One region of the Cellulosimicrobium funkei genome, then DNA from elsewhere that is predicted to be linked to it. Evidence: riboswitches for the same ligand, from Rfam matches in the RefSeq annotation. Region 1 holds a riboswitch; the other holds the start of a gene.
What was found. A riboswitch is a leader RNA that binds a small molecule or an ion and turns the genes downstream of it on or off. The one in region 1 is predicted to bind S-adenosylmethionine.
Positions count from the first base shown of each region.

Region 2: another riboswitch for S-adenosylmethionine. It lies ahead of BXA05_RS05480 (methylenetetrahydrofolate reductase); the one in region 1 lies ahead of BXA05_RS01835 (NADPH-dependent FMN reductase).

Region 1 is NZ_FTMI01000001.1:422,257-432,052, reverse strand. Features, by position in the region: gene BXA05_RS01865 (M20/M25/M40 family metallo-hydrolase) at 1-35, shown strand, start outside; gene BXA05_RS01860 (MFS transporter) at 64-1,560, shown strand; gene BXA05_RS01855 (Dps family protein) at 1,636-2,121, opposite strand; gene BXA05_RS01850 (aldo/keto reductase) at 2,371-3,396, shown strand; gene BXA05_RS01845 (hypothetical protein) at 3,509-3,901, shown strand; gene BXA05_RS01840 (flavin reductase family protein) at 3,988-4,551, opposite strand; gene BXA05_RS01835 (NADPH-dependent FMN reductase) at 4,548-5,147, opposite strand; SAM riboswitch class IV at 5,202-5,304, opposite strand; gene gdhA (NADP-specific glutamate dehydrogenase) at 5,531-6,868, shown strand; gene BXA05_RS01825 (VOC family protein) at 6,985-7,419, shown strand; gene BXA05_RS01820 (organic hydroperoxide resistance protein) at 7,482-7,913, opposite strand; gene BXA05_RS01815 (TetR/AcrR family transcriptional regulator) at 8,021-8,629, shown strand; gene BXA05_RS01810 (copper homeostasis protein CutC) at 8,736-9,533, shown strand.
Region 2 is NZ_FTMI01000002.1:261,294-271,089, reverse strand. Features, by position in the region: gene BXA05_RS05495 (LytR/AlgR family response regulator transcription factor) at 1-595, shown strand, start outside; gene BXA05_RS05490 (heavy metal transporter) at 592-1,047, shown strand; gene BXA05_RS05485 (sodium/solute symporter) at 1,044-2,567, shown strand; SAM riboswitch class I at 2,779-2,881, shown strand; gene BXA05_RS05480 (methylenetetrahydrofolate reductase) at 2,887-3,948, shown strand; gene metE (5-methyltetrahydropteroyltriglutamate--homocysteine S-methyltransferase) at 3,981-6,482, shown strand; gene BXA05_RS05470 (hypothetical protein) at 6,540-6,791, opposite strand; gene BXA05_RS05465 (DUF2630 family protein) at 6,842-7,090, opposite strand; gene BXA05_RS05460 (VOC family protein) at 7,183-7,581, shown strand; gene atpC (ATP synthase F1 subunit epsilon) at 7,586-7,903, opposite strand; gene BXA05_RS05450 (VOC family protein) at 8,093-8,473, shown strand; gene BXA05_RS05440 (FBP domain-containing protein) at 8,962-9,468, shown strand; gene BXA05_RS05435 (MMPL family transporter) at 9,452-9,796, opposite strand, start outside.

The sequences.
Region 1 (9,796 bases):
CGCTGCACGACGTCGTCACGAGCTACCTCGGGTGAGCGGTCGTCCCGGCGTCGGCGCCCCGCCGTGGCGGTGACCGCGGGCGGGCGCGCGTCGCGGGCCGTGCTGCGGGTCTGCCTCGCGACCGGGTTCGTCACGCTGCTCGACTCCGCGATCCTCACCGTCGCGGCGCCGGCGCTGCGGGCCGAGCTCGGCGCGACGACCGCCCAGCTCCAGTGGATCCTCGCCGGGTACTCCCTGACCTTCGGGCTCGCGCTCGTCCCGGCCGGCCGCCTCGGCGACCGGCTCGGTCGCGGCGGACCGCTGGCCGTCGGGCTCGGGCTGTTCGCCGTGGGGAGCCTGGTCGGCGCGACGGCCTCCGACGCCGACGTGCTCGTCGCCGCGCGCCTGCTCCAAGGAGCCGGCGCCGGGACCGCGAACCCGCAGGTCATCGGCCTGCTCCAGGACCACTACGCCGGACCGGCTCGCGCGCGTGCGCTCGGCGCCTACGCCTCGACGGGGGCGTTCGCCATGGTCCTGTCCCCGCTCGTCGGTGGCGGCATCCTGTCCGCGCTCGGACCGGCGGCGGGGTGGCGCGCCGCGGTCGGGCTCGCCGCGCCGCTCGGGCTGGCGGTCATGGTGGTCGCCCTGCGAGCGCTGCGGCCGGGGGACGCCGGACCTGGCGTCGCGGGAGAGGGCCGGGCTGGTGCGAGCACGGACGGCGGCCGCGGGGGCCGGTCGCGCGGCAGTCGGGTCGGGGCGGGCTTCGACGTCGTGGGCCTCGTGCTCGTCACCCTCGTGACCCTGGGCCTGCTCGTCCCGTTCGTCGCCGACGGGCCGCGCGCCGTCGTGCTGCCGGTCTCGCTCGGGGTGCTCGTGGCCGCCGTCGGGGGGCTCGTCGTGTGGGAGCCGCGCTACGCGCGGCGTGGCCGGGCGCCGGTGCTCGTCCCGGGGCTCCTGCGTTCCCCCACCTACGTGCTGGGGTGCGTCGTCGCGGCGTTCAGCTTCGGGGCCGCGCTCGGCTACTCGGCGGTCCTCATGCTCTTCCTGCAGGACGGCGCGGGCCTCAGCCCGGTCCAAGCCGGCCTCGTGACGACGCCGGGCGCCGTCGCGTCGGTGGTGGCGGCGAACCTCTCGTGGCGGTCGTTCCGGCGGTTCGGTCGGCGCGGCGTCACCGTCGCCGTCGGGGCGAAGGCCCTCGTCGCCGTGGGCACGGCGCTCGCCGTCGGCGTCGCGCCCACGGCGGCCGTGGTCGCCGCGCTCGTCGTCTCCCAGGTGCTCACGGGTGTCGCCGCGGGGCTGACGATCTCGCCCAACCAGACGCTCACCCTGGAGGGGGCGCCCGGCACCGAGCGCGGCGTCGCGGGGGCGGCGCTCCAGCTCGTGCAGCGCGTCGCGGCCACCGTCTGCATCGCCGCGATGACCGGCGCCTTCGTGGCCCGGACCGACGGCGCGGCCCCGGGTCTCCTCGACGCGCACCGCGACGGCCTCGTCGCCGTCAGCTCCGCCGTCGCGGCCCTCGCCCTCGTCGCCTGGGCGGCATCGTGGCTCGACGAGCGTCTCGCCCGCCCCGCCACCAGATAGAGCCGCAGGCCGTGGGGGAGGACACCCGGTGTCCTCCCCCACGGCCTGCGGCTCGACGGCGCGGTGCCGGACGGGTCAGGCCTCGCGGTTCTCCGAGGAGAGGAACCAGGCCTGCTTCTCCAGGTCGGCGATGATCTCGTGCAGGATGTCGGCGCTCGTCGGGTCCTCGGCGTCGACGTCGTCGTGCACGGCGCGGACGACCTCGACCGTCTGCGCGATGCGTTCGACGACCGCGTCGACCGTGTCGCCGACCGACACGAGGCCGGCCGGGTACGGCGAGAGGTCCGTCGTCGTCGCGACGGTCTCGGTGCGGCCGTCGGGCACGACCTGGAGCGCGCGCATGCGCTCGGCGACGGTGTCGCTGTGCTCGCGCGCGGCGTCCACGACGTCGTCGAGCTGGAGGTGCAGGTCGCGGAACCCGCGGCCCGTGACGTTCCAGTGGGCCTGCTTGCCCTGGACGTGCAGGTCGACGAGCGCGACGAGCACGCGCTGCAGGTGGGCGCGGAGCTTCTCCGACGCCTCGAAGCGGGCCGTCGTGCGGTGGATGGTGGGTGCGGACATGGTGCTCCTCGCTCTCTCGGGGGTCGCCCGGAATCGTGCGGCGGTCACCCGGCTTCCGTCGGTGCCGTTCACTTGAACGATTCCAGACTAGGTGGCATTCCGCGCGCCCGCCAGCAAGGAGAGGCGTGCCTGACCTGCGGCGGGGCTCGTCGCGCGCCGAGCCGCAGCGTGGCGCGTCACGTCCTCTCGCCAGGTGAGAGGACGGCGTCCGGCCTTGCCCCGGGCGGCGCGCGGTGGTCCGCTGGGGCCATGACCGACACCTCCCGGACCCTCGCCTTCGGCACCCTCCCGTCGCGCACGCTCGGCACCGGCGGGGCGGCGCTCGCCGTCTCCGCCGTCGGGTTCGGCGGGATGTCCGTCACCGACGCCTACGGCCCCGCGGACGCCGCGGAGGCCGAGGCCGTGCTGCTCCGCGCGCTCGATCTCGGCGTGACGCTCTTCGACACGGCCGACGTCTACGGCCACGGCCGCAACGAGGAGCTGTTCGGCCGGGTCCTCGGGCCGCACCGGGACGAGATCGTCCTCGCGTCGAAGTTCGGGCTCCCGCCCGCGGGCGGCCACCCCGACGGGCGTCCGGTCGACGGCCGCCCCGAGTACGTCCGTGCCGCAGTCGACGCGAGCCTGCGCCGCCTCGGCACCGACCGCCTCGACCTGTACTACCTGCACCGCGTCGACCCCCAGGTGCCGATCGAGGACACGGTGGGCGCGCTCGCCGAGCTCGTGGAGGCCGGGAAGGTCCGCGGCATCGGTCTCTCGGAGCCGTCCGCCGCGACCGTGCGCCGCGCGCACGCCGTGCACCCCGTGACGGCCGTGCAGAGCGAGTACTCGCTGTGGACGCGCGACCCGGAGGACGAGGTGCTGCCGACGCTGCGCGAGCTCGGGGTCGGCTTCGTGCCCTTCTCGCCGCTCGGCCGGGGCATCCTCACCGGGACCGTGGACGCCACCGACGGCTTCGCGGAGGACGACGTGCGCCGCGCCCACGCCCGGTACGCCGGCGAGGCGTTCGAGCACAACCGCGGCCTCGTGCGCTCCCTGGAGCAGCTCGCCGCGGAGCACGGCGTCACGACGGCACAGCTCGCGCTCGCGTGGCTCCTCGCGCAGGGCGACGACGTCGTCCCGATCCCGGGGACGAAGCGCGTCGCGTACCTGGAGCAGAACGTCGCGGCGGCCGCGGTCGAGCTGACGCCGGACGACGTCGCGACGATCGGCGCGGCGATCCCGCGCGCGGCCGTCCAGGGCGTGCGGCACCCGCAGCCGGACCTCCTCGACGGCTGACCCGCCGCGCGGGCGGCGGCGAGGACAGGGGGCCGCCCACCCTGCCTCGCGGGGCCGGGGAGACCTAGACTGGAGAGGTCCTGTGGGTCTCCCCGCGCAGAGGTCGGCTCCGATGTCGTGGCTGCTCATGATCTGGTGCGCGACGGCGTGCACGGCCGCCGCCGCGTGGTGGGTGCTGCGCCGGGCCGGGCGGCCTCCGAGCCACCGGGCGGGCGCGGGCCGTCGTGCCGCCGCGGCGCCGGACCCGCTGACGACGCTCGCGCTCCAGGTGCGGCTCACCGCGCTCGCCGCGGAGCTCCGGCGCATCGAGGCCGACCCGGACGTCTACGCGCGCGCCCACCACTACCTCGCGGTCCAGGGCGCCTACGACGCGCTGCTGCGCGAGGCCTGTCGGCTCACGGGGCTCCCGGTCGCGGACGCGCCCCTGCGCGCGGGCTTCCGCACCGGCGACGACGAGCGGTTCCGGGAGGAGCTCGAGCTCAGCGCGCGCGGCTGGAGCTGGTGACGGACCACCCGTGAGGGGCGGCACGGGACGGGCGAGGGGCCCGACGGCGGGACCTCCGCCGTCGGGCCCCTCGCCCGTCCGTGCGCTCAGAGCGCGGAGTGGTCGCCGATCCGGTGGTAGGTGCGGTCGTGGTAGACGAGCGGCGACGCCGCCGCCTCCCGCGACGCCCCGGGCGCGGCGCCGACGCTCGACGCGAGCGCGCGCAGCGAGACGAGGTAGGAGTCGCCCACCGGGGTGCGCTGGACGACCCGCCCGCGCACCCACGACAGCGCGCCGTCGATCACGGGCTCGCCCGTCGGCAGGCGCGACCAGCCGCCGTCCGCGAACCGGTCGATGCCGCTCGTCGCGAACCGGGCCGAGACGTCGTCCTGGTGGTCCGCGAGGAAGCTCACGGTCAGCGTGCGCGCCGTCGAGACCGCGGGCCACGACGACGACGTGGACGCGAGCGAGAACGCGAGCAGCGGGGGCGCGGCCGAGACGGAGATGACCGACGTCGCGGTGAAGCCGACGAGGCGGTCGCCGTGCTCGAGCGCGACGACGGCGACGCCCGCGGGGTGGCCGCGGAACACGGCCTTGTACTCGTCGGGGGAGAGCTGGGGCTCGTCCTGCTCGGCCAGGAGGGCCTCCAGGTGGGTGAGCTCGGCGGTCATCGGGCCACCCCCGCGAACGCGTCGGCGACGGCTGCGTCGGTGCGGGCCGACGGGCGGTCCTCCGCCGGGGGGAGCTGCGCCGTGGCGCGGCGCAGGGCGTCGCCCTCGCGCGCGAGCCACGCGTCCACGACCGGTCCCAGGTCCGCGAGCTGCGGCTCGGTGACCGTGAGCGACCGGGTCGGGACGACGGCGCCGAGCTCGACGAGCACGGGTCGCAGGTGCACCTCCCCGACGAGCGCGTGCGCCGGGTTCCCGGACACGACGAGCGGGACCACGACGACGCCCGCGAGCCCGTCGGGGCCGTAGAGGTCGAGGAAGGCCTTCAGCAGCCCGGTGTAGGACGCCTTGTAGACCGGCGTCGCCACGACGGCGACGGTCGCCCGGGCGAGCTGCTCACGGGCGGCGTCGGCCGCCGGGTGGTCGGCGGCGAGCACCTCGCCGGCGAGCGACGCCAGGTCGACCGTGGCGACGTCGTCCGCGCCGAGGAGGTCGGCGACGCGGCGCGCGACCGTCTCGGCGGCGCCGAGCGTGCGCGAGCCGGGCCGCGGGTTGCCCGAGACGGCGAGCACCGTCGGGTGGGTGGGGTGGTGGGTCATGTGCACCTCGCAGTAGTCGTCGATCACGCTTGCCGTGCGGGCCGTCCTCGCCGGTGGCGGGGCAGGCCGGGCCCGGCCTGGTCATCTCCCGGAGCACCCCGCCGTGACAGGGGGTTGCCGGCCAGCGAGCCGGGGCTTGGCGCTGGCGCTCGTGACCTGGGGACGGGTATAGCAACCGCCCCGAGAAACTGCACCAGATCGGTAGGGTTTCTCAGTGGGTGGACGGATGTGTCGTCGTCGGTGACTCCTGTGCCGCCCCGTGCGGTCGCTCGTGCGCTGCGGCCGCCCGTGCCGGTGCGCGCGGAGTGAGACGGTGTGACGGGAGCTTCTGGCACAGGCGTACCGTCAGCAGGAGTTCCGCCCGCGTCAGACGAGGAGTACCCATGGACAGCCGACTGCAGTCCGTCTACGACGAGGTCCTGCGTCGCAACCCCGGCGAGGCCGAGTTCCACCAGGCCGTGCGCGAGGTCTTCGACTCGCTCGGCCCCGTGCTGCGCAAGCACCCGCGCTACGTCGAGGCCGCCGTCCTCGAGCGCGTGTGCGAGCCGGAGCGCCAGATCATCTTCCGGGTCCCGTGGGTGGACGACACCGGGCGCGTGCAGATCAACCGCGGCTTCCGCGTCGAGTTCAACTCCGCGCTCGGCCCGTACAAGGGCGGCCTGCGGTTCCACCCGTCGGTCTACCTGGGCATCGTGAAGTTCCTCGGCTTCGAGCAGATCTTCAAGAACTCGCTCACGGGCATGCCCATCGGCGGCGGCAAGGGCGGCTCCGACTTCGACCCGCGCGGGCGGTCCGACGGCGAGGTCATGCGGTTCTGCCAGTCGTTCATGACGGAGCTCTACCGGCACATCGGCGAGAACACGGACGTCCCCGCGGGCGACATCGGCGTGGGCGGCCGCGAGATCGGCTACCTCTTCGGGCAGTACAAGCGCATCACCAACCGGTACGAGTCCGGCGTCCTCACGGGCAAGGGCATCTCGTGGGGCGGCTCGCTCGTCCGCACGGAGGCCACGGGCTACGGCACGGTCCTCTTCGCGCAGAACATGCTGGAGACGCGCGGGCAGGAGCTCGACGGGCGCCGCGTCGTCGTCTCGGGCTCGGGCAACGTCGCGATCTACGCGACGGCCAAGGCGCAGCAGCTCGGCGCGAACGTGGTCGCGTTCTCCGACTCGTCGGGGTACGTCGTCGACGAGGCCGGGGTCGACCTCGAGCTCCTGCGCCAGATCAAGGAGGTCGAGCGCGGGCGCGTCGCCGACTACGCCGCGCGCCGCCCCGGGGCCCGCGTCGTCACCGACGGGTCCATCTGGGACGTGCCGTGCGACGTCGCGCTCCCGTGCGCGACGCAGAACGAGCTCGACGAGGCGGCGGCCAAGCAGCTCGTCGCGAACGGCGTCGTCGCGGTCGCGGAGGGCGCCAACATGCCCACGACGCCGAGCGCCGTCGCGCTGCTCCAGGAGGCGGGCGTCCTCTTCGCGCCGGGCAAGGCAGCCAACGCGGGCGGCGTCGCGACGTCGGCCCTCGAGATGCAGCAGAACGCGTCGCGCGACGCGTGGTCCTTCGAGTACACGGAGGACCGCCTCGCGCAGATCATGGCGGGCATCCACGACCGCTGCGTCGAGACGGCCGACGAGTACGGCACGCCCGGCAACTACGTGCTCGGCGCCAACATCGCGGGCTTCACCAAGGTCGCCGACGCGATCCTCGCGCTCGGCGTCATCTGACCCGAGCCGCACGACGACGGCCGTCGGTGCCCCGCGCGGAGCGGTGGCATCGGCGGCCGTCGTGCGCCCGTGAAAAGCCCTCCGGCCGAGAAGGGTCGGGCGCCTAGGGTGGCCGGATGGCGACGGTCAGGCAGGTCCAGGTCACGTTCGACTGCGCGCAGCCACGGCGCGTCGCCCGGTTCTGGTGCGAGGTGCTGGGCTACGTCCCGGCGCCGCCCCCGGAGGGCTTCAGCACCTGGGACGACGCCGAGGCCTCCCTCCCGGCCACAGAGCGGGACGCGTGGTCCGCGTGCAGCGACCCCACCGGGGCCGGTCCGCGCCTGTACTTCCAGCGTGTCCCCGAGGGCAAGGTCGTCAAGAACCGCGTGCACCTCGACGTGCGTGCCGGCACCGGGCTCGTGGGTGCCGAGCGTCTCGCCGCGCTCGAGGCCGAGCGCGACCGGCTCGTCGCGCTCGGCGCGACGTGCGTGCGCGTGATGGTCGCCGACGAGGAGAACGAGTCCTGCATCGTCATGCAGGACGTCGAGGGCAACGAGTTCTGCCTGGACTGACCGCCGGGCCGACCCGCGGACCGCTCCGCCAGCCGGCCCCGGCGGTCGTGCCGAGGGGTGCCCTACGCGACCGTCGTGCGGACGGTGACCGGGATGTTGCCCCGGGTCGCGAGCGAGTACGGGCAGACGGCGTGCGCGGCCTCCGCGAGCTCCTCGGCGACGTCCTGGGTGACGCCGCCCCCGAGCTCGACGTGCAGCGTCGCGCCGAGCGAGAAGCCGCCGTCGCCGGTCGGGACGAGGTCGACCTCGGCGACGACGGCCGAGTCGGCCACGGGGACCTTGCGCTGCGCCGCGACCATCTTCAGCGCCGAGTGGAAGCATGACGACCACCCGGCTGCGAACAGCTGCTCCGGGTTCGTCCCGCCACCGGGGCCGCCCATCTGGCGCGGGACGGCGAGCGTGACGTCGAGCTGGCCGTCGTCGGACACGGCGCGGCCTCCGGCGCGACCGTCGCCGGTCGCGGTGGCCACGGCGGTGTAGAGGGTGTCAGCCATGAGGTGCCTCTCGAGAGTCGGGATCGAAGTAGAGTTACTAGTACGTCTACATCGGAGAACCTAGACTGGCGGCCGACCGCGCGCAAGGGCGGAGACAAGGAGGGGGCATGGTCGACGACTCGCCGACGCCCGGGGCGACGGGCCGCGGCACCGCGGCCGACACGCGCCGCCGCATCCTCGAGGCAGCCTCGGCGCTCTTCTACGCCCAGGGCATCCGAGCGACGAGCGCCGACCGCGTCATCGAGCAGGTCGGCATCACCAAGGTGACGTTCTACCGCCACTTCCGCACAAAGTCCGACCTCGTCGTCGCCTACCTCGAGGCGCAGGCCACACGCGACCGTGCCGTCGTCGACGAGTCGCTCCGCGACGCCGAGCCGCTCGACGCCCTGAGCGCCCTCGCGGGCGCCATCGGCGCCGTGAGCTGCGTGCCGGGCTTCCGCGGCTGCCCGTTCATCAACGCCGCGGCGGAGACACCCGACCCGCAGGACCCGGTGCGCGTCGTCGTGGACCGCCACCGGCGCTGGACGCGGGACGTGTTCGCCCGCCTCGCCGCCGCGGTCGGCGTCACGGACGCCGACGCGACCGCGGCGCAGCTCATGATGCTGCGCGACGGCGCCATGGTCGCGGGCTACCTCGGCGACCCCGACGAGGTGGCCGCGACCCTGCGGTCCGCGTGCCTCGCCGCCGTCGCCACGGGACGGCCGACGCCGGCCTGAGCTCCCGCGCCCGGCCCGCGCCCGGAGTCGTCTACCCTGGCCGACGGCCGCCGTCGTGCGGGTCGCGCGACGCGACGGCCGCCGGACCGGACGACGGGAGAGCGCCATGACGACCACCCACCCCGAGGGGGGCGCGGCGCCCGCGGCCCGCGACGTGGCCCTCGAGCTCGCGGTCCAGGACCCCGACGGCGTCCGCGTGGCCGCGGCCGTGCGTGCGCACCGGGTCGAGCTGTGCGTCGGGCTCGGCGCGACGGGCGGGCTCACGCCCAGCGCCGGGCTCGTCGAGGCCGCGGTCGCCGCCGCAGCGGAGGCCGACGGTCCGGGGCCGCGCGTCGAGGTGCACGTGCTCGTGCGCCCGCGCCCGGGCGGCTTCGTCCTCACGCCCACCGACCTCGACGTCCAGGTGCGCGACGTCCGGGCCGCGGTGGCGGCCGGGGCGCGCGGCGTCGTCGTGGGTGCGCTCACCCCGGACGGCCTGGTCGACATCGGCGCCGTCCGCGCCCTCGTGGACTCCGCCGACGGGCGCGAGGTCACGTTCCACCGCGCCGTCGACGTCGTCGCCGACCCGCTCGCCGCGCTCGACGCGCTCTCCGGGGCCGGGGTCGTGCGCGTGCTCACGTCGGGCGGTGCGTCGCGCAGCATCGACGGCACCGACCGGCTGCGCGCCATGGCGGCGCACGCGCGCGACGCGCTCGGCGGGCGTGTGCAGGTCATGGCCGGCGGGGGAGTGCGGCCGCAGGACGTCGGGGCCCTGGTGGCCGCGGGCGTCGACGCCGTGCACCTCTCGGCCAAGCGCGTCGTCGCGGACGACGCCGGGCCGGGGGGCGGCGGCGACGCCGGCTACGAGGTCACCGACCCCGAGGTCGCGCGGGCCGCGCGTGCCGCGCTGGACGCCGCTCGCTGACCCCGCTCCCGGCTCGCCGCCGGCGCTGCCGCCGTCCCGCCGCCGACCCCGTCCCCGACCGCTCCCGCCAGCGCGGCCTGCTGCGCCCGTGCGACGCGCTGCGCCCCGCACGACCCGCTGCGCCGGGACCGGCCACGGGCCGCCCCACCCCCTCCTGACCGTCCTCGGCACCTCGGCCGGACCCCGTTCCACGGGGTCCGGCCGAGCCCGTCGCGCGCGATCCTGGTATCGATGTCTCAGTTAGGTAACTTTCCTGTCGTATT
Region 2 (9,796 bases), on a different contig from region 1:
CGACCGCCCGGCGGTCGTGTTCGTCACCGCCGACGAGGCGCGCGCCCTGGAGGCGTTCGACGTCGAGGCCGTCGACTACGTGCTCAAGCCCGTGCGGCGCGAGCGGCTCACGCGCGCGGTCGACCGCGTCGTCGAACGGGTCGCGGAGCGCACCGCGGCGGGGCGCACCCCCGCGACCGACGCGGCGGCACCGTCCGCGAGCGCCGCCGCTCCACCGCCGGTTGCCGGCGACCCGGCGGGCGGTGCGGCCCCGGCCGAGGAGACGCTCGTCGTGACGGTCGGCACGACGACGCGGCTCGTCCGGCGCAGCGCGGTGCGGTGGGTGCAGGCGCAGGGCGACTACTCCCGGCTCGTGACGGACACCGAGCAGTTCCTCGTGCGCGAGCCGCTCTCCGATCTCGAGGAGCGGTGGGCGCCCGCGGGGTTCCTGCGCGTGCACCGGTCGTACCTCGTGGACCGCGCGGCCGTGACCGCGGCGCGGTTCGGCGGGGCGCAGCCCGCGCTCGTCGTCGCCGGGCACGAGGTCCCGGTGAGCCGCCGCATGGTGCCCGCCGTGCGCGAGGCGCTTCTCGGGCCGCACCGGGGCGCGCCGTGACGGGCACCGACCCGCGTCGGGACGCGCGCGTGCGCGTCCGGTCCACCGACCTCCCCGCGGCGCGCCCCGGCCCCGGTGAGGGCGCCGTCCCGGGGGGTGGGGCGCCGTCGGGCACGGCACGCTCCGGCGAGCCGGACGACGCCGCGACCGCCTACACGCGCGGGCTCGTGCGGGCCCAGCTCCGGCTCGGGCTGGCGTGCGTGGCGTCGTTCCTCGCGGTCGTCACGCTGCTCACGGTGACGATGAGCGGCGTGCCCGCGCTGGACGACGTCGTGCTGCTCGGCGTGCCGCTGCCGTGGCTCGTGCACGCGTACGGCTTCTACCCGGTGATCGTCGCGTTCGCGGTCGTCTTCGCGGTAGCGGCGGCGCGCAACGAGCGCCGGTACCGCGCGCTCGCCGAGGGCGCGGGCGGGCCCGACGAGCCCGGCCCCGACGACGGCGGTGCGCCGTGACCAGCGCGCTGCCCCTCGTCGCGATCGCGCTGCTCCTGCTCGCGACCGGCCTCATCGGGTTCTACGGCCTGCGGATCTCGCGCACCACGAGCGACTTCTTCGTCGCGTCGCGCACCGTGCGGCCGGTCTGGAACGCGTCGGCGATCAGCGGCGAGTACCTGTCCGCGGGCACGTTCCTCGGGCTCTCCGGCCTCGTGCTGCTGTCCGGCGCGGAGGCGTTCTGGTTCCCCGTGGGGTACGCGGCGGGCTACCTGCTCGTCCTGCTGTTCGTCGCGGGCCCCCTGCGGCGCAGCGGCGCGTACACGATCCCCGACTTCGTGCACGCCCGGCTCGACTCCGTGGTCGCGCGCCGCGTGACGAGCGTGCTCGTGCTCGTCATCGGGTGGCTCTACGTGGTGCCGCAGCTCCACGGGGCGGCGCTCGTCATCACGAGCGTGGCCGCGGTGCCGCCGTGGGTCGGCTCGGTGGGGATCGCGGTCGTGGTGAGCGCCGTCGTCGCCGCGGGCGGGATGCGCTCCATCACGTTCGTCCAGGCGTTCCAGTTCTGGGTCAAGCTCACCGCGCTCGCGGTGCCGCTCGTCTTCGTGCTCATGGCGCTCGGCGGGGCGTTCGAGCCCGGCGGCGCCGTCGTCACGTTCGACCCCGCCGCCGTGTTCCCCCACGAGGCCGGGCCGGGCGGCCTCGACGCGTACGCCACCGTCTCGCTCCTGCTCGCCCTCCTGCTCGGCACGACCGGCCTGCCGCACGTCCTCGTGCGCTTCTACACCTCGCCCGACGGCGGCTCGGCCCGCCGCACGACCGTCGTCGTGCTCGTCATGATCAGCGTCTTCTACATGGTGTCGAGCACGCTCGGGCTCGTGGCGCGGGTCGTCGCGCCCGACCTCGCGGCGCCCGGGGTCGCGGACACGGTCGTCCTCACGCTGCCGACCCGCCTCGTGCCCGGGCTCGGCGGCGAGCTCCTCGCCGCGCTCGTCGTCGCCGGGGCGTTCGCCGCGTTCCTCGGGACGTCGTCGGGGCTCGTGGTGGCGCTGGCGGGCGTCGTGAGCCAGGACCTGTTCGGCGGCACCGTGCGGTCCTTCCGCTGGTCGGCGGTCGCGTGCACGCTCATCCCGCTCGCGTTCGCGCTCGTCACCATCCCGCAGGGCCTCGTGACGAGCGTCGGGACGGTGTTCGTCTTCGCCGCGTCGGCCCTCTCCCCCGTGATCCTGCTCGGCGTGTGGTGGCGCGGCCTCACCGCGCGCGGCGCGGTGGCGGGCATGGTCGTGGGCGCCGTCCTGTGCGCGACGGCGCTGCTCGCGTCGTCCGCGCTCGTCGCCGCGGGGTACGGGAGCCCGTCCGGCGGCACGGCCGACGGCGTCCCCGGCGTCGTGCGCGCCCTGCTCGCCCAGCCCGCCGCCTGGACCATCCCGCTCGCGACGGCGACCGTCGTCGTCGTGTCGCTCCTCGACCGGCGCGGGCCGCCGCTGCGCACCGACCGGTTCCTCCGCCGCCTGCACGTGCCCGAGCGCCGGAGGGCCTGAGACCTGCAAGGCCGACGACGACCCGTCGCCATGGTCGGTGTCTGGGACCTCGCTCGAGCACCTGAAATCTGTAGCGTAGGAAACCTGAAATTCGTAGCGTAGAGAGCCCGAGATCCGTAGCGCGGGGCGCCGGTACGCCTCCGGCCGATCCCTCCGCATCTCACCTGGCGGGCGCTCTCGACCGCATGTCGGATGGGTCGTAGGATCGTGCCAACCATCCAGAGCGGTCGAGAGTCCTGGCTCGACGACACCGCAGCAACCCGCCGACGGAAGCCTCCCGAGGACAAAGGTGCTAACGCCAGGGTCGATGGAGTGACGCATGACCTCAGAGGCATCCTTCGCGCACCGTCCGGGCCGTCCTCGGCCGACGGTGTCGTTCGAGCTCATGCCCCCGCGCCGACCGGACGCGGCCCCGAAGTTCTGGGAGACGGCACGCCGTCTCGTCGCGACGCACCCCGACTTCGTGTCCGTGACGTACGGCGCCGCGGGCACCGACCGCGCGACCGCGCGCCAGGTCGTCGGACGCCTGCTCCAGGGCACGCCCGTGCTGCCGATCGCGCACCTCACCTGCGTCGGGGCGTCGCGCGAGGACGTGGAGTCGGTCATCACCGACTTCCTCGACGAGGGCGTGCGGAGCTTCCTCGCCCTGCGGGGCGACCCGCCGCGCGACCAGCCGGACTGGCAGCCCGCGCCGGACGGCGTCCGGTCGTCGACCGAGCTCGTCGCCCTGCTGCGCGAGGTCGAGGCGTCGCGCTGCGCGTCCGACCCGGCCGTCGCGCTGCGCGGCGCGGCCCGGCCGCTGACGATCGCCGTCGCGACGTTCTGCGACGGCAACCCCGCCGCTGGCACGACGCGCACCCAGGAGGTGCGACGCCTCTGGCAGAAGCAGCAGGCCGGCGCGAGCTTCGCGATCACGCAGCTCTTCTACGACGCGTCGTCGTACACCGACTTCGTCGCCGAGGCCCGTGCGGCCGGCGTGACGATCCCCATCCTCGCCGGGCTGCTGCCCACGACGGAGCCCGCGCGGCTCCGTCGCGTCGAGGAGCTCACGGGCGTGCGCGCGCCCCAGCGCCTGCTGGACGCGCTCGACGCCCTGCCCGACCCGGAGGCGCAGCACGCCTACGGGATCGCGTACTCGGTCGACCTCGCGCAGCGCGTCCTCGACGCGGGCACGCCCGGTCTGCACGTGTACACGTTCAACAAGCACCGCGCCGCTCTTGACCTGCTCGAGGGTGTCCACCTCGGCGGCGGGTCGGTCGGGACCGGGGGCGGCGCCAGCGCCGCCGCCGCCCCGCTCGTCCCGGACCTGGCCAGCGGGCCGTGGGTCACCGGCACCTCCCTGCCCACGACGAGCGCCGCCACGCACGGCGCGCCCGTCTGACCGGTCCTCCGGACCAGCAAGAGGTTTCGATCATGGACACTTCCGTACCCTCCCCTACCCAGAACCCGGTCGCTTCTCCCGCCGGTACCGCCTTTCCCGCCGGCACCGTGCTCGGCTACCCGCGCATCGGTCGCCGCCGCGAGCTGAAGAAGGCCGTCGAGGCGTTCTGGGCCGGCAAGACCTCGGCCGAGGAGCTCGAGGCCACGGCCCGCGAGCTGCGCCTCGCGACCGTCCGCCGGCTCGTCGACCTCGGCCTCGGCGCCGACGACGCGTCCGTCCCCGGCTCGTTCTCCTTCTACGACCAGGTGCTCGACGTCGCCGCCTCCCTCGGGGCGGTCCCGTCGCGGTTCGCGTCGCTGACCGACGACGCCGGTCGCCTCGACCTCGCGGGCTACTTCACCGTGGCGCGCGGCCAGGGGGACGACGCCCCGCTCGAGATGACCAAGTGGTTCGACACGAACTACCACTACCTGGTCCCCGAGATCGGCCCGGACACCCCGATCCGCTTCGTCGACGACCGCGTCGTGCGCGAGTTCGTCGAGGCGAAGGAAGCCGGCGTCGTGACGCGGCCCGTCGTCGTCGGGCCGGTGACGTTCCTCGCGCTGTCCAAGGCCGCGGACGACGCGCCCGCCGGGTACTCGCCGCTCGACCGCCTCGACGACGTCGTCGCCGCCTACGCCGACCTGCTGCGCGCGCTCGCCGCGGCGGGGGCGCCGTGGGTCCAGCTCGACGAGCCGATCCTCGTCACCGACTCGGTCGACGTGCCGTTCACCGAGCTCGCCGCCGCCGTGGGGTCCGCGTACCGCGCCCTCGCGACCGACCTCCGCCCGGTGCCGAGCCCGGGGTCTTCGGCGGCCTCGTCCGCAAACCCGGCGGCAACCCCTGGTTCGGCGCAGGACGCGCGGCCCGCGATCCTCGTCGCCACGCCGTTCGGCGGGCTGGAGACGTCGCCGGACGGCGACGGCGCGACCTTCGACTTCCTGGCGGCCCTCGCGGGCACGGACGTCGAAGCGATCGCGATCGACGCCGTCCGTGCGGACCTTCCGGACTCGCCCTACGACGACCTCCTGACGAAGACGCTCGTCGTCGGCGCGATCGACGGGCACAACGTGTGGCGCGCCGACCTCTCGGCAAAGCTCGACACGCTGACCGCCGCGCGCAGCCTCGGTGCGGGCGCGGTCGCCGTCGGCACGTCGACGTCGCTGCTGCACGTGCCGCACGACGTCGAGGACGAGACGTTCGCCGAGCCCGGCACGGCGTCGGGCACCACGCTCGACCCGCGCCTGCGCGACTGGCTCGCGTTCGCGGACCAGAAGGTCGGCGAGGTCGCGACGCTCGCCCGCGCGCTGACCGAGGGTCGCGACGCCGTCGCGGCGGAGATCGAGGCGTCCCGCGCGGCGGTGGCGTCGCGCGCGGCGGCGAGCGGCGTCGTCGTGCCCGCGGTGCGCGAGCGCGCGGCCGCGCTGACCGACGCGGACTTCGCGCGCGGCGACTACGCCGAGCGCGCGGCGGCGCAGCAGGAGCGTCTGCACCTGCCGCTGCTGCCCACGACGACGATCGGGTCGTTCCCGCAGACGCCCGAGATCCGCCGCGCCCGCGCGCTGTGGACGAAGGGCGAGCTCGCGGACGCGGACTACACGACCGCGATGCGCGAGGAGATCGCGCGCGTCGTCGCGCTCCAGGAGGAGCTGGGCCTCGACGTGCTCGTGCACGGCGAGCCGGAGCGCAACGACATGGTGCAGTACTTCGCGGAGCACCTCGACGGCTTCGCCGTCACGGCGAACGGCTGGGTGCAGTCGTACGGGTCGCGCTGCGTGCGCCCGCCGATCCTGTGGGGCGACGTCACGCGGCCCGCGCCGATCACGGTCGAGTGGTCCGCGTACACGGCGTCGCTCACCGAGAAGCCCGTCAAGGGCATGCTCACCGGGCCCGTGACGATCCTCGCGTGGTCGTTCGTGCGCGACGACCAGCCGCTCGGCGACACGGCGAACCAGGTGGGCCTCGCGCTGCGCGACGAGATCGCGGACCTCGAGTCCGCCGGCATCGGGATCGTCCAGGTCGACGAGCCCGCGCTGCGCGAGCTCCTGCCGCTGCGCCGCGCGGACCAGCCGGCGTACCTCGACTGGTCCGTCGGGTCGTTCCGGCTCGCGACGTCGGGCGTGGAGGCGGCGACGCAGATCCACACGCACCTGTGCTACTCGGAGTTCGGCGAGGTCATCGGCGCGATCGACGGCCTCGACGCCGACGTGACGTCGGTCGAGGCGGCGCGCTCGCGGATGGAGATCGTGCCGGAGCTGCGCGACGCCGGGTACTCCCGCGGCATCGGGCCGGGCGTCTACGACATCCACAGCCCGCGCGTGCCCTCGACGGAGGAGGTCACCGAGCTGCTGGAGCTCGCGGTGAAGTCGATCGACCCGCGCGTCGTCTGGGTCAACCCGGACTGCGGCCTGAAGACCCGCCGCTACGAGGAGACCGTGCCGTCGCTCGAGCACCTCGTCACCGCGGCGAAGGCCGTCCGGGCCACGCTCGGCTGACCCCGGGAGACGCCGGAGGCCGGGTCCCGTCGGGACCCGGCCTCCGCGTCGAGGGGGTCAGCGCTCGGTCGTGCCCGTGCCCGCCATCGGGAGGGCGAAGGCGAGCGTCGCCGCCGCGAGGCCGCCCACGAAGAGCCAGACGCCGCCGTCGACGCCGGACATGCCCGACCCCATGAGCACGAGCCCGCCGACGAACAGCGCGAACGCCACGACGAACCGTGCGACCGCGCCCGCGTGACCGGGGATGTCGCGCCCTTCGGTCCCGGTGGGGAGGGGGCTTTGCGCCGCCTGCTCGCTGGACGTGGTCATGGGTTTCTCCTTCTGAGGTCGGAACGGGAGCCGGACGTCGCCGTCGGCGATCAGTCCAGGTAGTTCTCCACCGTACCGGGGTCTCGCACGGTCGCCGCATCCGGGTCGCCGCCGAACTCGCGCGCGGCGCCGCGCTGGCGCAGCAGGTCCCAGCACTGGTCGAGCTCGACCTCGATCGCCCGGAGCCTCTCGTGCTCCTGGCCCCCGGTGATCTCACCCTGCGCGAGCTGCTCGCGGAGCTCGCGCTCCTGCGCCACGAGGTCGCTGATCGTCCTGCGGATGCCGCCGTCGGTCGCCATGCCGTCCACGGTATGCCCGACGGCGCGGGCGCGCCCCGGGAGGCCGGGCCCCACGCGGACGCGGCGTCGGCGGTGCGCCCTAGGCTCGTCGCATGACGACGACGATCGGGCGCACGGTCCTGCTCTGCCGCGACCTCGACGCGAGCGCCGCGTTCTGGGCCGACGGGTTCGGCTTCCGCACGTTGTTCCAGGGGGAGACCGAGGGGTTCCCGCTCCTCCACGTCGGCCCGGGGCGCGTCGACGAGCCGGGTCTGTGGCTCGTGCCGCTCCCCGAGGGCGGTGCCCCGCTCGTGCGGCACGGCCTGCCCAACCTCGTGCTCTACGTCGACGACCTCGACGCGACCCTCGGGCGCCTCGCCGCGGCCGGGGTCGAGCCGTTCGTCGGGCCCGACGCCGACGCCGAGACCGGCGACCGGTTCGCGCACGTCCACGACCCGGACGGGCACCGGGTCGTCGTCGTGCAGCTCGGGACGACGACCGACCCCGCGTAGCGGGCTAGCGGGCCGGCACCCACGTCGCGTCGTCCGCGAGGATCGTCACCTCGTCCTGGTCGACGACGAGGAACCCGCCCCCGATCCGCAGCTCGGCCGTCGGGCGGTCCGGGGTGCGCAGACGCACCCGGCCCGCCGTGAGCGACGCCGCGACCGGCTGGTGCCGCGGCAGGATGCCCAGCGTGCCCGACGCCGCCGGGACCGTCACGCTCCGCGCCTCCCCCGCCCAGAACACCCCGGACGGCACCACCACCTCCACGGACACCAGCCGCTCCCCGGCGGGTGCGGCGGTCTCGGACGGGGGCGGCAGGGCGACGGGCACGGAGTTCCTCCCGGACGGTGGACGGCGGAACCTCCGAGTCTGGCCGGGCGACCCGCTCGCCGGGCCCGGCACTTCGTCACCCGGTCGGGGTCGAAGGTCACCGGGGAAGCGCCCGCCGCGGTGGTGCCTGCGAGCGGCCCGCGGGCGGCCCGCGCGGCGACCGTGGGTGGCCCACGTCACGATGGGCGCATGAGCACCCACGCGCACGGCATCCACCACTCGATCGACTACGTCGAGCTCCCCGTGACCGACCTCGCCGCCGCGCAGGCTTTCTACGGCGCGGCCTTCGGCTGGGAGTTCGTCCCCTACGGCCCCGGGTACTCCGGGATCCGCACGGCGGCAGAGTCCGGCGCGGACGAGGCCGGCGGTCTACGCCTGGCCGAGTCGGGCGACGTGACCCGCGGCGGTCCGTTCGTCCTGCTGTTCTCCGAAGACCTCGACGCGACGCTCGCCGCCGTGCGGGACGCGGGCGGGGAGGTGGTCGAGGGCCCGTACGAGTTCCCCGGCGGCCGCCGGTTCCACTTCCTCGACCCGAGCGGCAACGAGCTGGGTGTCTGGGCGACGTCCTGAGGGGCGACGTCGGCCGTCGGGCCCCGGGTCGCGCGGCAGCCCGGCGGCAATCACGTTGACGACGGCGGGTGCCGAGGAGCACCATCGAGGGTGACGGTTGCCGAGGGCAGCCGTCCGTCGTGCCGGACGGGCACGACCACGAGTCAGGATCGCGCCGACGGCGCGCCGCACGGGACGAGGAGACGCGGATGCACGGCGCCGCAGGCTGCGAGGTGGCCATGGCGGCCTGCTCGGGCGCCCTCTCCCCCCGCACCGTCACCCGCTGAGACCACCGGGCCGCGGGCCGTCGTCCCCGACGCCCGCCACGCTCCGGGGCGCACCGCCGTCCGACGACCCCGTCGTCGCCCGGCCGCGCCGGTCATGACGCGACGGCTGCGGGCACGCCGTCCTCCCCGCCCCCGGCGGCGCCGTCGTGCGCCCGGGCGAGCACGCGTCGTCGTGCACGCCCGCCGGGCCGCGGACCGTCCTGACACGGAAGCAGCGAACCCATGAACCCCCTGACCGAGAAGCAGATCCGCGCGTCGTTCGTCAACGCGTCCAAGCGCGAGGCCGCGCAGGCGACCCTCCCCGACCTCGACACGCTCGACTGGGACCGCCTCGACTACCTCGGGTGGCGCGACCGCAAGGCCCCGCTCCTCGCGTACGCCGTCGTGGAGGTCGACGACGAGCCGCGCGGCGTCCTGCTGCGCTCGACCGACGCCAAGACGGGCGGACGGCGCAAGCGCGCCGTGTGCGCGTGGTGCGAGGACGTCGTCGTGACGGACGACGTCAGCCTCTACGTGGCGCGCCGCGCCGGGGCCGCCGGGCGTCGCGGCAACACCGTCGGCACCCTCATCTGCACGCAGTTCCTCTGCTCGCAGAACGTCCGCCGGGCCCCCACCCGCACCGAGATGGGCGACGACGAGTCGATGCGCGAGCTGTTCGTCGAGCTCCGCGTCGACGGCCTCCGCGAGCGCTCCGCGCGCTTCGTCACCGAGGTCATGCGCGACGTGTGACCGACCGCGGCTCTACCTCGGCGGACCCAGGCTCTACCTCGGCGGACCCGGGGTCTCCCTCGGCGGACCCGGGCTCTACGTCGGCGGACCCGGGTTCTCCCCCGCGCCAGGAGGGCCACCAGTTCCACCGGCCCAGGAGCGTCATCGTCGCGGGCAGCAGCAGCCCGCGCACGACGGTGACGTCGAGGAGCACGGCGACGGCCATGCCGACGCCGACCTCCTTCATCGCGACGAGCTCGCCCGCCGCGAAGCCGAGGAACACGATGCCGATGGCGACGGCCGCCGTCGTGACGACCGGGCCGGACGCGGTGATGCCGCGGAGCACGGC